Regions from separate parts of the Lysinibacillus sp. RS11 genome, predicted to be linked through region 1. Evidence: a T-box and tRNA genes for the amino acid it is inferred to sense, from the RefSeq annotation. Region 1 holds a T-box; the other regions hold tRNA genes.
What was found. A T-box is a leader RNA that pairs with one kind of tRNA and senses whether it is charged. The one in region 1 lies ahead of AB9L17_RS17700 (valine--tRNA ligase), so its partner is inferred to be a tRNA-Val.
Positions count from the first base shown of each region.

Region 1 (5,591 bases):
TGCCCGTTTATGATCAACTGCCTTTAACATAAAAATAAAATCTGTACATTCTTTCATCGATTTAAACAAAAGAAACACTCCCTCTTACTACAATATCTCTATTTTAGTACAAGTGATGCCCAATACACATATATTTCGAAAAAAACTCTTGTTTACTTACACCATTTCACTGAATTTTGAGGTGGGCGTCTTGTACCTGCCTCTTTGCTTTCGATACGATAAATTACTGCCCGTTCATCCGAGATAAAAATACCTTTCGCTATAATAATTACGAAATTCCGACAATTTACCATCAACTGGTAATTAATTAGCGAACCATACTATTCAACAACGGGTATAATGAATTGTTTTAAAAATACATTCCCTATAATGTATATCTTTTGGCGCATATAAAAACAGCGGATGACTTTTCATCATCCGCTGTTTCCTATTTACATATTTTTTAGTTCTTCTAAACGTTTTAATACAATCGCATGTTTACTTTCGTAATCGGCTAATTTTTCACGCTCCGCATTAACTAATGCTTCCGGCGCTTTAGACACGAATTTCTCATTCGATAATTTACCAGTTACAAGCTTCACTTCTTTTGCCCATTTTTCTAATTCTTTTTCAAGACGAGCAATTTCTTCTTCTAGATTAATAAGTCCAACAAGCGGTAAGAATAGCTCAGCTCCAGTTACTACTGCTGTCATTGACTGACCAGGAGCCTCTAAACCTTCTCCAATTGTTAGTGATTCTGGATTACAGAATTTTTCTAAGTACGCTTTATTGGCTTCAAGTACTGTAACCGTTGTAGCATCCTTCGCTGAAATATATAACGGCACTTTTTTGCTCATTGGTGTATTAACTTCCGCACGAATATTACGTACTGAACGTATAATATCCATTAGGAGCTTCATATTGTCTGCTTCCTCTGCAAAATGAAGATCCTCACGTACAGTTGGCCATGCTGCCACTGTGATTGATTCACCTTCATGAGGTAAGTGCTGCCAGATTTCTTCCGTAATGAATGGCATGAATGGGTGTAATAGACGCATCGTTTGATCTAAAACATAAGCTAAAATAGAACGAGTTGTTTTCTTAGCTGCTTCATCATCACCGTATAACGGTAATTTCGCCATTTCAATATACCAAGAACAGAAATCATCCCAAATGAAGTTATACAGCTCGCGGCCAACTTCACCAAATTCGTAGCGCTCTGCAAGAGATGTTACACGTTCAATTGTTTCATTCAAGCGAGTAAGAATCCATTTATCGGCAACTGATTTTTCACCAGTTAAGTCGATTTCATCATATGTCATACCTTCCATGTTCATTAAAGCGAAACGAGAGGCATTCCAAATCTTATTAGAGAAGTTCCATACAGCTTCTACTTTTTCAGTTGTATAGCGTAAATCTTGACCAGGTGATGATCCAGTAGCTAAGAAGTAACGTAATGAATCGGCACCGTATTGATCAATAACGTCCATAGGGTCTACACCATTGCCAAGTGATTTACTCATCTTGCGTCCTTCACCATCACGTACTAAACCGTGAATTAATACATCTTTGAATGGGCGCTGACCTGTAAATTCAAGACCTTGGAAAATCATTCGAGATACCCAGAAGAAAATAATATCATAACCAGTTACAAGTGTGCTTGTTGGATAGTAACGTTTATATTCTTCATTTGTCTCATCTGGCCAACCCATTGTTGAAAATGGCCATAGCGCTGAAGAGAACCATGTATCTAATACGTCTTCATCTTGTGTCCAATTCTCTGCATCTGCTGGCGCTTCTTTTCCTACGTAAATCTCACCTGTTTCATTGTGATACCATGCTGGGATTTGATGACCCCACCATAATTGGCGAGAGATACACCAGTCACGGATATTTTCCATCCAGCGAGAATATGTGTTTTCAAAACGAGATGGTACGAAGTTTACTTTTCCTTCTTCATCTTGTTGAAGCGCAAGTGAAGCATCAGCAAGTGGTTGCATTTTTACGAACCATTGTGCTGAAAGATATGGCTCTACAACAGCACCAGAACGTTCAGAGTGACCTACTGAATGGGTATGCTCTTCAATGCGAATAAGCACGCCTGCCTCTTGTAGATCAGCTACAATTTGCTTACGGCATTCAAAACGGTCCATACCATTATACTTGCCAGCAAGCTCGTTCATTGTACCATCTTCATGCATTACAAGAATACGTTCTAAGTTGTGGCGGTTCCCAACCTCAAAGTCGTTTGGATCATGTGCCGGTGTCATTTTTACAACTCCAGTACCAAATTCCATATCTACGTAGTCATCTGCTACGATAGGGATTTCACGACCAACAATTGGTAAAATAACTGTTTTACCAATTAAGTGTTGATAACGCTCATCATTCGGGTGAACTGCTACTCCCGAGTCACCTAGCATTGTTTCAGGGCGTGTTGTCGCTACTTCCACAAATCCTGAGCCATCAGCTAATGGGTATTTCATGTGATAGAAAGCACCTTGAACATCATGATAGATAACTTCAATATCTGATAACGCTGTTTTCGCAGCAGGGTCCCAGTTAATAATACGTTCACCACGATAGATTAAACCTTTTTCATATAATTGAATGAACACGGTTTTAACTGCATCGGAAAGACCTTTATCAAGTGTGAAACGCTCACGAGAATAATCTAATGCAAGGCCAAGCTTCGCCCATTGGTCGCGAATATGACTAGCGTACTCCTCTTTCCATTCCCATGTTTTTTCGAGGAATTTTTCACGACCTAAATCATAACGTGTAATATTATCTTCACGCAGTTTAGCCTCTACTTTTGCTTGTGTCGCTATACCTGCATGGTCCATTCCAGGTAACCAAAGTGCATCATACCCTTGCATGCGCTTCATACGAATTAAAATATCTTGTAACGTTGTATCCCAAGCATGACCAAGATGTAGTTTACCTGTTACATTCGGTGGTGGAATAACGATTGAATAAGGTTCCTTTTCACTCGTAGGCTGTGCCTCGAAAAATTTCCCTTGTAACCACCATTCATAACGACCCGCTTCAATGGACAGCGGATCATATTTTGTTGGCATTGAGATGTTTTCTGTCATTTTGACTCCTCCAGTTGATTCATTAGTTTCACCAATGTGAGATCGTACCAATCATTCTGTTTTATGTCTCATACCGAGGCACATTGACCAGAAGATTTAATGAAAATAAAAAAACTCCTAACGTCTAAAAGGACGAAGGAGTTTAAATTCGCGGTACCACCTTTAATTCCAGCAGAGGCGAGTTAAGCAGTCACTTTACACACATTCCATCAGGAAATAGCATGCACTACTTTGCTTAAGCCTTTTACTACTGGCTCTCAATTCGGTAACGGTGTTTAACCGGCTTTAACTACTGTTAGTTCACTAAAGCTGCTCGAGGGCTACATTCAATTAGGTACATATAGAAACTTTTCAGCTACCGTTTCCTCTCTTAAAATGTACTATTAATTTACTCTTCCCTGTCATAGCATCTATATTCGACTTTTTCACATTGTACCGCAGAATCGTACAATTTTTCAAGTGATTTAGTCATTTTTTAGGAAGCACTACAAAGTAAGTAGAAAAGGAAGTGAAAATTCAAATGCGACGACGTAAGTATAATCCCTGGCTTTTACCACCATGGATACGACAAGTTCGTTTTTATTGTAGAACGATCATCGTGCCAATTTGTGCTTTTCAATTTATACGTGTCATCATTATTCCAACATCCGGTGATTTCATCATCCTATTGCTCTTGCTACTTCTATGCTATTTACTTTTGAATGATATTATTTAAAACACGAACCTTTAGCGGTGTATAGTCTTCCGTTAAATCCCAAATCATTGATGGAACTTCATGCCAAGAGCTAGACTCACGAACTACAATATGACTTGAGGATTCTCTCAACACTGTTTTTTGCTCAATCGATGTAGTTTTTTCTTTTTTGGCTGAAGCTACTGTAGCTTCAGACTTTTCCTTTTGTGCTGAAAATGTTACAGCTTTTGATTTTTCTTCTTGTATCGAAGCAACTACAGCTGCAGGTTGTTTTACTTGCGCTGTTTCTTCTACAAGCGTAACCTTCTCTATTTGGGCTGAAGCATTTACAGCGATAGACTGTTCTTCTAAAACATGAGCTTTTTCAAATGTTTGCTCATGCTCATTAAAAATACTTGTAACCGTCCATTCGAGCTGACACATTTGATTTGTCAGTGTAGGTCGAATATCCTTGACCATTAAATCTTCAATAGCAGAATCCCTAGGTAAATCCACATTTAAAGGAACTGCATACTCAAAATACCCAGTATCTCCTTGAATATCAAGTGTATCAATTTGTACTAATTCTTCATCATCCATGAAAGCTTGCATGTCTCGAAAATCAAAGCGAACATGTGCAGTGATGTGATAAATACCCATTAATCTTAGTGAATCTTCTAGCTGCATTGTCTGCCACCTCGGTTTAATTTGCACAGCTGCTATTTCTGTTGGGCAGCCATAACCAGGAAAACAGAAAGTTTCACTCATATTCCAAGTTTTGTGTTCGATAATAATCCCTCCCCTTGCATCATATGAAGCTTCGGAGATTAATATGCTATAAGAATAGTAAATAAGGGTACTGATGATCAAGAAGGTTTTTCGACGCTCATCCCTTCTTGATAACTAATATAATTGCTTACAAAAGTTCACGTAGAAATTTTTATTTTTTCATTAAAAATGGCATACTAGAAAATACTTCTAGCATGCCATTTTACTGTTGGTTTAACAGCTTTATTATACATTCACCAATTTAATTTTATTTGCTACACGATCTGTTAACATTTGTGTTGCTTTTGGTACGATTGGCTTAAAGATTGGATTTAAAACAGGACCAGCTAATCCTCCTGCCTTTACTTCTAAATAGCCTGTCATTTTTGTATGATCTGCATCAATACTTTCTGCAAGGAAATAACCGTTCCCTGAAAAGTTATCAGAAAGTCCCTTTAATTCGAAAGTTACTTTAGTAGGTGCTAACCACTCTAAAATAGTAATTTCTACTTCAACTGTTTTTTTCAGAACACCGACGTTACCTTTAAACGTCCATGTTGAATGTTTTTCATCAATCATTTCATGTGCATTATAACCTGGGACAAGCTTTGCCCATTTTTCCATATCACTGACGAAATCCCATACATTTTCAATTCCTACGGGTACTTCGACTATGTGTGTGCCTGTTGCCATATCAATTCACTACTTTCTTTTATGAATAGATATATTATAAACGATTTCGCCCACAATTTGGCTATGCTGAAAGTTTTAATTTTGACAAAAAAAAATCTTCCAGTAAAAACGCTCGTCTTCCGATTTACAAAATTCAGAAAATCCATTCAAGATAAATCCATAGCTGTATTAAAGTGAGACTTTGAGTTGTTGCTCTCTATTTACATGCTACTTTCACGTAGAGTATGTTGATCGCTGTTTCACTTTTGCAGACACCTACTTTCCACTATGTAATTATCTGTATAAAATTATTACCTTTAAGGAATTTCATATTTTTACCTATGTACTGCTGCTTTTTCAGCTATCTAACTAATAGAGCAATTAAACAGGTTTACGAAGTG
Region 1 is NZ_CP168124.1:3,428,465-3,434,055, forward strand. Features, by position in the region: gene AB9L17_RS17695 (bifunctional folylpolyglutamate synthase/dihydrofolate synthase) at 1-69, opposite strand, end outside; gene AB9L17_RS17700 (valine--tRNA ligase) at 432-3,077, opposite strand; T-box leader at 3,203-3,491, opposite strand; gene AB9L17_RS17705 (valyl-tRNA synthetase) at 3,769-4,437, opposite strand; gene AB9L17_RS17710 (CoxG family protein) at 4,765-5,211, opposite strand.

Region 2 (5,591 bases), 1.2 Mb from region 1:
CTCCCCCAAGAGTCCACATCGACGGGGAGGTTTGGCACCTCGATGTCGGCTCATCGCATCCTGGGGCTGTAGTCGGTCCCAAGGGTTGGGCTGTTCGCCCATTAAAGCGGTACGCGAGCTGGGTTCAGAACGTCGTGAGACAGTTCGGTCCCTATCCGTCGTGGGCGTAGGAAATTTGAGAGGAGCTGTCCTTAGTACGAGAGGACCGGGATGGACACACCGCTGGTGTACCAGTTGTCTTGCCAAAGGCATCGCTGGGTAGCTATGTGTGGACGGGATAAGTGCTGAAAGCATCTAAGCATGAAGCCCCCCTCAAGATGAGATTTCCCATTACGCAAGTAAGTAAGATCCCTCAAAGACGATGAGGTAGATAGGTTCGAGGTGGAAGTGTGGTGACACATGGAGCTGACGAATACTAATCGATCGAGGACTTAACCAAAATGTTTGAAACATTCAATGCACGTTTATCCAGTTTTGAAAGAACAAAACCTTTCATATAAGGGTTTCAAGATACGAGTAGTTCGAGGAAGCGATGGAGAGAGGGAAGGAGCGTACTCAAGTACGTGACTGACTGAGCGACAGAAGCTGACGAAGAAATACGACGTATATTGGAAGCCGACAATAGTCTAGTGATGATGGCAAAGAGGTCACACCCGTTCCCATACCGAACACGGAAGTTAAGCTCTTTAGCGCCGATGGTAGTTGGGGGCTTCCCCCTGTGAGAGTAGGACGTCGCTAGGCGCAAAAAGTCGCTGCTGATAAAATCAGTAGTGGCTTTTTTTATGTTCAAAAGTAGAAGGAGACATTTCAACCGAGTAATTGGTGAAATGTCTCCTTTATTATTTTATACAGTTGCTGCTCGTAACTCTATACGACGAATCTTGCCCGAAGTTGTTTTTGGTAGTTCATCGATAAAGACAATACTACGAGGATATTTATAAGGAGCTGTTAATGCTTTAACGTGCTCCTGTAGCTCTTTTGTTAACTCCTCTTCATCTCGATCTCTGAACCCTTCTCGTAAGATGACGAAGGCTTTAACAATATGTCCTCTAATTTCATCTGGTGCTGCAACAACAGCACATTCTTGTACAGCTTCATGTTTATTTAAAGCATCCTCTACCTCGAATGGACCAATTGTATAGCCTGATGAAATAATAATGTCATCTCCTCGACCTTCAAACCAGAAGTAACCGTCTTCATCACATTTTGCTTGGTCACCAGTAATATACCAATCGCCACGGAAGGCAGCTTGTGTGCGTTCAGGTTCGCGATAGTACTCTTTAAATAGAGCAGGAGATGATTTGTGTATTGCGATATCTCCAACCTCTCCAATCGGTACCTCGTTGCCTTCATGATCTATAATACGGACAATATTGCCTGGGGTAGGAACACCCATTGACCCCGGACGTAACTCAGTGTTTTCAAGTGTGCCGATTAATAAAGTGTTTTCCGTTTGGCCATAGCCATCGCGCACTTTAAGATCAAAGTTGTTCTTAAATGTTTCGATGACTGGTCGATTTAATGGCTCACCAGCAGAAACTGCACTACGTAGAGAAGATAGATTATAGTCTTTTAAATTATCAAGCTTCGCCATAATTCGATATTCCGTTGGAGTACAGCATAATACATTGACCTTTTCATCTTGAATTAGCTGAAGGTATGTTTTTGGATCAAATCCTCCGTGATATACAAATGCAGTTGCGCCCAACATAATTGTGGATAAAAATGGACTCCAAATCCATTTTTGCCATCCTGGAGCTGCTGTAGCCCATACTAAATCACCTTCGCGTACACAAAGCCATTGAGACGCGGCTGTTCTAATATGTGCATATCCCCAACCATGAGAATGAACAGCTCCTTTTGGTTTGCCAGTTGTACCAGACGTATAAGAAAGGAATGCCATATCATCTCGTTTAGTAGCAGCTGCCGTAAATGTATCTGGCTGTGTACTAGCCAATTCATTTAAAGATGTCCAATCACCTATAGCAGAACCTATAATCAATTTATTATTTAAAGCCTCTACTGAAGAAGTAATACGATCAACCTCACCAATGAACGCTTCATAGGCAATTACGGCACTTGCAGAAGAGTGCTCCATACGATACTCTAAATCACTAGCACGTAACATTTCTGAACATGAAATAGGAACAATACCAGCTTTTAGGCAGCCAAGGAAGACAAAGTAAGCCTCAGGCAAACGTGGAATAATAACTAATACGCGATCTCCCTTTTGAAGCCCCTTCTTCGTAAAGGCATGCGCGTATTGATTCATTTTTTGTACAAGCTCAACATAGGAAATTGTCTGGCGCTCTTGTTGAGTATTTAGCCATCGTATTGCTTGACGGTCATTATCCTGGGAAAATTTCTCTAACTCCTCTGTAATATTATAAAATTCTGGTGCAATTAAATCGTTTGTTACCATGTGAACATTCCTCCCCCAAACAAATTTAATAGAAAATTCATAAAACTATTCTCATTTTAACAATTACAATAATATACAGCAAGAATATTTTATACATAGGATAGAAATATTAGATTTAATAGAGAACTATTATGGTATTTGTTAATGTCCAGGAAGGCTTCGACAAAAAATATAAAAATTTTCACAAAAAGTATTGCATAATTTAGTGTGCTTGCTATAATAATAAATGTACTTAAGAGGTTTTAAAAACCAAATTGAATACTATTGTTCCGAAGTAGCTCAGTTGGTAGTAGCACCTGACTGTTAATCAGGTTGTCGCAGGTTCGAGTCCTGCCTTCGGAGCCATTTTTTTGCTCATTTTTAAGATAATCTTATACATATAAATAATTTTAAAAAAGTGTTGCATTAAAAAACAAATAGTGTTAGAATAAATATTGTCTTGTTTGAGACATTGAAAAATGGCCCCTTGGTCAAGTGGTTAAGACACCGCCCTTTCACGGCGGTAACACGGGTTCGAATCCCGTAGGGGTCACCATTTTAAAAGCTTTGTAGTAATGCGAAGGCTTAAAAAGAATATAAACTGTTAAGAAATAAACACCTGTTTCTATGGAGGATTAGCTCAGCTGGGAGAGCATCTGCCTTACAAGCAGAGGGTCGGCGGTTCGAGCCCGTCATCCTCCACCATAATGTGTTATTTCGGAGGGGTAGCGAAGTGGCTAAACGCGGCGGACTGTAAATCCGCTCCTTAGGGTTCGGCGGTTCGAATCCGTCCCCCTCCACCAGTTTTTATAAATGATTGGGGTATAGCCAAGCGGTAAGGCAACGGATTTTGATTCCGTCATGCCTAGGTTCGAATCCTAGTACCCCAGCCATTTTTTTCTTTTATGAGCCATTAGCTCAGTTGGTAGAGCATCTGACTTTTAATCAGAGGGTCGAAGGTTCGAGTCCTTCATGGCTCACTTTTTTATAGAATAAAACTTATTCAAAAGTGTTACATTAACTACAGATACTAATCTCTTGCTGAAAACAGTAGGAGATTTTTTTTATGTTTTTTTTCTGACTCTTCATCGAAATATGTACTTAACTGCACATTCTACTCCGGGAGAGCGCTTTCTACAAACATAGTCTAAAGCCTCCTCGTTGCTCATACTTCGCTCCTGCGGTGTCTGAGATCTCACGGCTATTCCTCCAGAAAGTTTTGCTCTGTGACGACAACAAAGCGACCGTAGCTTCTCGCCTTCCTTCGCGCCATATGCTTTCATGACAACAAACCTTTTAATGAAGACTAGATTTTAGTTGTATAAATATGCGAAAAACTGTTGAGTTGAGCCAAGGTAGATGTAGGCTTTACAATAGTCTTACAACTCAAAGGGGGTATGGAAAGATGAATAAATTAAATATTTCTATTATTGGTGTGCCTACTGATTATGGGCAAACACGTAGAGGAGTAGATATGGGACCAAGTGCTATTCGCTACGCAGGTGTTGTAGAACGCTTAGAGGCAATTGGTCATGAGGTACAGGATCAAGGGGATATACGTGTTAGTCAGAAACAAGAAGGTACTATTGTGGATAAACAACTATTAAATTTAGAGGAAGTTATTGATGTAAGTACATCTTTAGCAAACAATGTAAATGAAGCATTGGAACAGAAGAAGTTTCCACTTGTATTTGGTGGTGATCATAGTATTGCTATTGGTACACTTGCAGGGCTTGGCGAGCATTACAAAAACTTAGGCGTTATCTGGTTTGATGCACATGCTGATTTAAATACTCCTGAAACGACACCGTCTGGTAATATACATGGTATGCCGTTAGCTGTTAGCATTGGGCTCGGTCATGAACGCTTAGTGCAAATTCGTAATTATGCGCCAAAAATTAAACCGGAAAACGTTATTATTATTGGGGCACGTTCTGTAGATCCAGGAGAGCGTGAATTGATTCGTCAACAAGGAATCAAGGTGTACTCAATGCATGAGATAGATCGTCTTGGTATGACGCGTGTAATGGAAGATGCTCTGGCCTATTTAAGAGAGCGCAATGTAGATGGTTTGCATTTATCACTCGATTTAGATGGGTTAGATCCACTTTATACGCCAGGGGTGGGGACACCTGTACCTGGTGGTATTACGTATCGAGAAAGTCATTTAGCGATGGAAATGATTCAGGAATCAGGTATGCTAACATCTGCTGAATTTGTTGAGGTTAATCCGATTTTAGATGAAAAGAATAGAACAGCAGATGTTGCTGTTGCATTAATGGGTTCTTTATTTGGTGAAACACTAGTTTAAAGAAATTTAACAAAAATTTGCCTATTGCCACAATGTATAAAAATCTTTTGATATAATTAATAACAAAATGAAACTTTTCTTATAGTTGGGTCGTATAGTATAAGACAGTTGTAAAGGTGGAGAAATCAACACAATGGATGCGTTCGTAAACAAGAAAATAAAACAAGTGCTTAAGGGCGATCAAAACGCATTTGCCGATATTGTGAGTCTCTATCAGCACAAACTGTACCAAGTATGCTATAGGATGTTAGCAAACAAGCAAGAATCTGAGGATATTGCTCAGGAAGCGTTTGTTCGTGCCTATATGAACTTGCATACTTTTGATCAGAAAAGAAAATTTTCGACGTGGCTTTATCGTATAGCGACAAATCTCTGTATAGACCGCATCCGGAAGAAAAAGCCGGATTATTATTTAGATGCGGAAGTAGCTGGTACAGAAGGGCTTGATATGTATTCGCAAATCGCAGCAGATGATCAGCTACCAGAGGAACAGGTAGAGCAAATGGAATTACAAGATCGGATTCAATATGAGATTGGATGTTTGCCGGATAAATACCGTTCAGTTATAGTGTTGAAATATATTGAAGAATTATCGTTGCAGGAAATTAGTGAGATTTTAGATATGCCTCTTGGAACGGTGAAAACGAGAATTCACCGCGGACGTGAAGCATTACGTAAGCAATTAAACAATCTGTAGGAGGGGAAGCGTCATGAATACTTGTCCAGAGCATATTATAGACTATATGCATGATTATTTAGATGGTGACATTAGTCGTGAGCATGAGCAAGAGTTAAAACAACATTTGCATACATGCAGTGATTGTAAACAATTGATGCAGGAATTGAGTGAAACAATCGCCTTTGTGAAGAGTGCTTCCC
Region 2 is NZ_CP168124.1:4,665,182-4,670,772, reverse strand. Features, by position in the region: rRNA gene AB9L17_RS24085 (23S ribosomal RNA) at 1-439, shown strand, start outside; rRNA gene rrf (5S ribosomal RNA) at 626-741, shown strand; gene mbcS (acyl-CoA synthetase MbcS) at 845-2,422, opposite strand; tRNA gene AB9L17_RS24070 (tRNA-Asn) at 2,691-2,767, shown strand; tRNA gene AB9L17_RS24065 (tRNA-Glu) at 2,883-2,957, shown strand; tRNA gene AB9L17_RS24060 (tRNA-Val) at 3,031-3,106, shown strand; tRNA gene AB9L17_RS24055 (tRNA-Tyr) at 3,121-3,204, shown strand; tRNA gene AB9L17_RS24050 (tRNA-Gln) at 3,220-3,294, shown strand; tRNA gene AB9L17_RS24045 (tRNA-Lys) at 3,309-3,381, shown strand; gene rocF (arginase) at 3,807-4,712, shown strand; gene sigW (RNA polymerase sigma factor SigW) at 4,846-5,409, shown strand; gene AB9L17_RS24030 (anti-sigma factor family protein) at 5,423-5,591, shown strand, end outside.
Region 2: it has a tRNA-Val gene. The T-box ahead of AB9L17_RS17700 (valine--tRNA ligase) is inferred to sense a tRNA for this amino acid. The anticodon was not compared.

Region 3 (5,591 bases), 1.5 Mb from region 1:
AGGGTATCTAATCCTGTTTGCTCCCCACGCTTTCGCGCCTCAGCGTCAGTTACAGACCAGAAAGTCGCCTTCGCCACTGGTGTTCCTCCAAATCTCTACGCATTTCACCGCTACACTTGGAATTCCACTTTCCTCTTCTGCACTCAAGTCCCCCAGTTTCCAATGACCCTCCACGGTTGAGCCGTGGGCTTTCACATCAGACTTAAAGGACCGCCTGCGCGCGCTTTACGCCCAATAATTCCGGACAACGCTTGCCACCTACGTATTACCGCGGCTGCTGGCACGTAGTTAGCCGTGGCTTTCTAATAAGGTACCGTCAAGGTACAGCCAGTTACTACTGTACTTGTTCTTCCCTTACAACAGAGTTTTACGATCCGAAAACCTTCTTCACTCACGCGGCGTTGCTCCATCAGGCTTTCGCCCATTGTGGAAGATTCCCTACTGCTGCCTCCCGTAGGAGTCTGGGCCGTGTCTCAGTCCCAGTGTGGCCGATCACCCTCTCAGGTCGGCTACGCATCGTCGCCTTGGTGAGCCGTTACCTCACCAACTAGCTAATGCGCCGCGGGCCCATCTTATAGCGACAGCCGAAACCGTCTTTCAGTATTTCACCATGAAGTAAAATAGATTATTCGGTATTAGCCCCGGTTTCCCGGAGTTATCCCAAACTATAAGGTAGGTTGCCCACGTGTTACTCACCCGTCCGCCGCTAACATCAAAGGAGCAAGCTCCTTCTCTGTCCGCTCGACTTGCATGTATTAGGCACGCCGCCAGCGTTCGTCCTGAGCCAGGATCAAACTCTCCATAAAAAGAAATTTGATTAGCTCAAATTGTTTTGCTGGCATCATGTTTGATGTCCAAAATTTTGTTTCGTTCACTAACTCAAGGTTAGCTACTAAAAACTTTATTGATTACGTTTTGCTTGTTCAGTTTTCAAGGTTCATTTATTTTAATTGGTGGAGCCTAGCGGGATCGAACCGCTGACCTCCTGCGTGCAAGGCAGGCGCTCTCCCAGCTGAGCTAAGGCCCCAAAATTTAAGAAAAAATGGTCGGAATGACAGGATTCGAACCTACGACCCCTTGGTCCCAAACCAAGTGCTCTACCAAGCTGAGCTACATTCCGTTTGTTTTATTGGCGCGCCCGGCAGGAGTCGAACCCACAACCTTCTGATCCGTAGTCAGACGCTCTATCCAATTGAGCTACGGGCGCTAATTATAAAAATAAAATGGTGCCGAGGGCCGGAATCGAACCGGCACGGTAGTCACCTACCGCAGGATTTTAAGTCCTGTGCGTCTGCCAGTTCCGCCACCCCGGCACATTTGGAGCGGAAGACGAGGTTCGAACTCGCGACCCCCACCTTGGCAAGGTGGTGTTCTACCACTGAACTACTTCCGCATGTGCATAAGATTTATTTATCCTGGCAATTATGAAATTCTAAAAATGGTGCGGGTGAAGGGAGTCGAACCCCCACGCCTTGCGGCGCTAGATCCTAAGTCTAGTGCGTCTGCCAATTCCGCCACACCCGCATATTTTGTTGGCAATTAAATGGTGAGCCATGAAGGACTCGAACCTTCGACCCTCTGATTAAAAGTCAGATGCTCTACCAACTGAGCTAATGGCTCAAAACTATGGTGCCGGCGATAGGAGTCGAACCCACGACCTACTGATTACAAGTCAGTTGCTCTACCAACTGAGCTACACCGGCAAATGGTGGAGGATGACGGGCTCGAACCGCCGACCCCCTGCTTGTAAGGCAGGTGCTCTCCCAGCTGAGCTAATCCTCCTGGGTATAATGCCTAGCGACGTCCTACTCTCACAGGGGGAAGCCCCCAACTACCATCGGCGCTAAAGAGCTTAACTTCCGTGTTCGGTATGGGAACGGGTGTGACCTCTTTGCCATCATCACTAGACTATTTTAAAGACAAGATTTATTATAACACATTTTGTTATAATTGCAAGCTTTTTTTAAAAAACTTTCTTGTTCTTTCAAAACTGGATAAACGTGCATTGAATGTTTCAAACATTTTGGTTAAGTCCTCGATCGATTAGTATTCGTCAGCTCCATGTGTCACCACACTTCCACCTCGAACCTATCTACCTCATCGTCTTTGAGGGATCTTACTTACTTGCGTAATGGGAAATCTCATCTTGAGGGGGGCTTCATGCTTAGATGCTTTCAGCACTTATCCCGTCCACACATAGCTACCCAGCGATGCCTTTGGCAAGACAACTGGTACACCAGCGGTGTGTCCATCCCGGTCCTCTCGTACTAAGGACAGCTCCTCTCAAATTTCCTACGCCCACGACGGATAGGGACCGAACTGTCTCACGACGTTCTGAACCCAGCTCGCGTACCGCTTTAATGGGCGAACAGCCCAACCCTTGGGACCGACTACAGCCCCAGGATGCGATGAGCCGACATCGAGGTGCCAAACCTCCCCGTCGATGTGGACTCTTGGGGGAGATAAGCCTGTTATCCCCGGGGTAGCTTTTATCCGTTGAGCGATGGCCCTTCCATGCGGAACCACCGGATCACTAAGCCCGTCTTTCGACCCTGCTCGACTTGTAGGTCTCGCAGTCAAGCTCCCTTGTGCCTTTACACTCTACGAATGATTTCCAACCATTCTGAGGGAACCTTTGGGCGCCTCCGTTACCTTTTAGGAGGCGACCGCCCCAGTCAAACTGTCCGCCTGACACTGTCTCCTGCCCCGCTAAGGGGCATGGGTTAGAATTTCAATACAACCAGGGTAGTATCCCACCGACGCCTCCTTCGAAGCTGGCGCTCCGAGATCTCTGGCTCCTACCTATCCTGTACAAGTTGTACCAAAATTCAATATCAGGCTACAGTAAAGCTCCACGGGGTCTTTCCGTCCTGTCGCGGGTAACCTGCATCTTCACAGGTACTATAATTTCACCGAGTCTCTCGTTGAGACAGTGCCCAGATCGTTACGCCTTTCGTGCGGGTCGGAACTTACCCGACAAGGAATTTCGCTACCTTAGGACCGTTATAGTTACGGCCGCCGTTTACTGGGGCTTCAATTCGCAGCTTCGCTTGCGCTAACCACTCCTCTTAACCTTCCAGCACCGGGCAGGCGTCAGCCCCTATACGTCACCTTACGGTTTTGCAGAGACCTGTGTTTTTGCTAAACAGTCGCCTGGGCCTATTCACTGCGGCTCTCATGCGCTTGCACGCTCAAGAGCACCCCTTCTCCCGAAGTTACGGGGTCATTTTGCCGAGTTCCTTAACGAGAGTTCTCTCGCACACCTTAGGATTCTCTCCTCGACTACCTGTGTCGGTTTGCGGTACGGGCACCTCTCACCTCGATAGAGGCTTTTCTTGGCAGTGTGAAATCAGGAACTTCGTCCATACGGACTCGCCATCACAGCTCAACGTTACAGTGTGCGGATTTGCCTACACACACGCCTTACTGCTTGGACGCGCACAACCAACGGCGCGCTTACCCTATCCTACTGCGTCCCCCCATTTCTCAAACGGTGAGGAGGTGGTACAGGAATATCAACCTGTTGTCCATCGCCTACGCCTATCGGCCTCGGCTTAGGTCCCGACTAACCCTGAGCGGACGAGCCTTCCTCAGGAAACCTTAGTCATACGGTGGACGGGATTCTCACCCGTCTTTCGCTACTCATACCGGCATTCTCACTTCTAAGCGCTCCACCAGTCCTTCCGATCTGACTTCAACGCACTTAGAACGCTCTCCTACCACTGACATCGTAGATGTCAATCCACAGCTTCGGTGAATCGTTTAGCCCCGATACATTTTCGGCGCAGCGTCACTCGACCAGTGAGCTATTACGCACTCTTTAAATGATGGCTGCTTCTAAGCCAACATCCTGGTTGTCTGTGCAACGCCACATCCTTTTCCACTTAACGATTACTTTGGGACCTTAGCTGGTGGTCTGGGCTGTTTCCCTTTTGACTACGGATCTTATCACTCGCAGTCTGACTCCCGTGTATAAATATCTGGCATTCGGAGTTTGTCTGAATTCGGTAAACCGGGATGGCCCCCTAGTCCAAACAGTGCTCTACCTCCAGTATTCTCATCACGAGGCTAGCCCTAAAGCTATTTCGGAGAGAACCAGCTATCTCCAAGTTCGATTGGAATTTCTCCGCTACCCACACCTCATCCCCGCACTTTTCAACGTGCGTGGGTTCGGGCCTCCAGTAAGTGTTACCTCACCTTCACCCTGGACATGGGTAGATCACCTGGTTTCGGGTCTACGACCACGTACTAATTCGCCCTATTCAGACTCGCTTTCGCTGCGGCTCCGCCTTCTAAAGCTTAACCTCGCACGTAATCGTAACTCGCCGGTTCATTCTACAAAAGGCACGCTATCACCCATTAACGGGCTCTAACTACTTGTAGGCACACGGTTTCAGGATCTCTTTCACTCCCCTTCCGGGGTGCTTTTCACCTTTCCCTCACGGTACTGGTTCACTATCGGTCACTAGGTAGTATTTAGCCTTGGGAGATGGTCCTCCCGGATTCCGACGGAATTTCACGTGTTCCGCCGTACTCAGGATCCACTCAGGAGAGAACGAACTTTCGACTACAGGGCTTTTACCTGCTCTGGCGGACCTTTCCAAGTCGCTTCATCTAACTCGCTCTTTTGTAACTCCGTATTGAGTGTCCTACAACCCCAAGAGGCAAGCCTCTTGGTTTGGGCTCTTCCCGTTTCGCTCGCCGCTACTCAGGGAATCGATTTTTCTTTCTCTTCCTCCAGGTACTTAGATGTTTCAGTTCCCTGGGTCTGCCTTCAAGACGCTATGTATTCACGTCAAGATACTACGCGATTAAACGTAGTGGGTTCCCCCATTCGGAAATCTCCGGATCAAAGCTCACTTACAGCTCCCCGAAGCATATCGGTGTTAGTGCCGTCCTTCTTCGGCTCCTAGTGCCAAGGCATTCGCCGTGCGCCCTTAATAACTTAACCAAGTTATTAAGCCTATAAAAAACTTAAAAAAATAAATGTGTTTGTTACAATTTCAATGTCGTTTTATCCAGTTTTCAAAGAACAAGTTTTGAAGTATTTCATTCAGAAGAATGAACCTTCAAAACTGAACGCAAAACGTAATCTTACAAACCCTAGGTTTGTATTCCGAAAATATCCTTAGAAAGGAGGTGATCCAGCCGCACCTTCCGATACGGCTACCTTGTTACGACTTCACCCCAATCATCTATCCCACCTTCGGCGGCTGGCTCCAAAAGGTTACCCCACCGACTTCGGGTGTTACAAACTCTCGTGGTGTGACGGGCGGTGTGTACAAGGCCCGGGAACGTATTCACCGCGGCATGCTGATCCGCGATTACTAGCGATTCCGGCTTCATGTAGGCGAGTTGCAGCCTACAATCCGAACTGAGAACGACTTTATCGGATTAGCTCCCTCTCGCGAGTTGGCAACCGTTTGTATCGTCCATTGTAGCACGTGTGTAGCCCAGGTCATAAGGGGCATGATGATTTGACGTCATCCCCACCTTCCTCCGGTTTGTCACCGGCAGTCACCTTAGAGTGCCCAACTAAATGATGGCAACTAAGATCAAGGGTTGCGCTCGTTGCGGGACTTAACCCAACA
Region 3 is NZ_CP168124.1:104,210-109,800, reverse strand. Features, by position in the region: rRNA gene AB9L17_RS00670 (16S ribosomal RNA) at 1-806, opposite strand, end outside; tRNA gene AB9L17_RS00665 (tRNA-Ala) at 952-1,027, opposite strand; tRNA gene AB9L17_RS00660 (tRNA-Pro) at 1,044-1,120, opposite strand; tRNA gene AB9L17_RS00655 (tRNA-Arg) at 1,131-1,207, opposite strand; tRNA gene AB9L17_RS00650 (tRNA-Leu) at 1,225-1,313, opposite strand; tRNA gene AB9L17_RS00645 (tRNA-Gly) at 1,319-1,393, opposite strand; tRNA gene AB9L17_RS00640 (tRNA-Leu) at 1,440-1,524, opposite strand; tRNA gene AB9L17_RS00635 (tRNA-Lys) at 1,545-1,620, opposite strand; tRNA gene AB9L17_RS00630 (tRNA-Thr) at 1,628-1,703, opposite strand; tRNA gene AB9L17_RS00625 (tRNA-Val) at 1,707-1,782, opposite strand; rRNA gene rrf (5S ribosomal RNA) at 1,793-1,908, opposite strand; rRNA gene AB9L17_RS00615 (23S ribosomal RNA) at 2,024-4,951, opposite strand; rRNA gene AB9L17_RS00610 (16S ribosomal RNA) at 5,133-5,591, opposite strand, start outside.
Region 3: it has a tRNA-Val gene. The T-box ahead of AB9L17_RS17700 (valine--tRNA ligase) is inferred to sense a tRNA for this amino acid. The anticodon was not compared.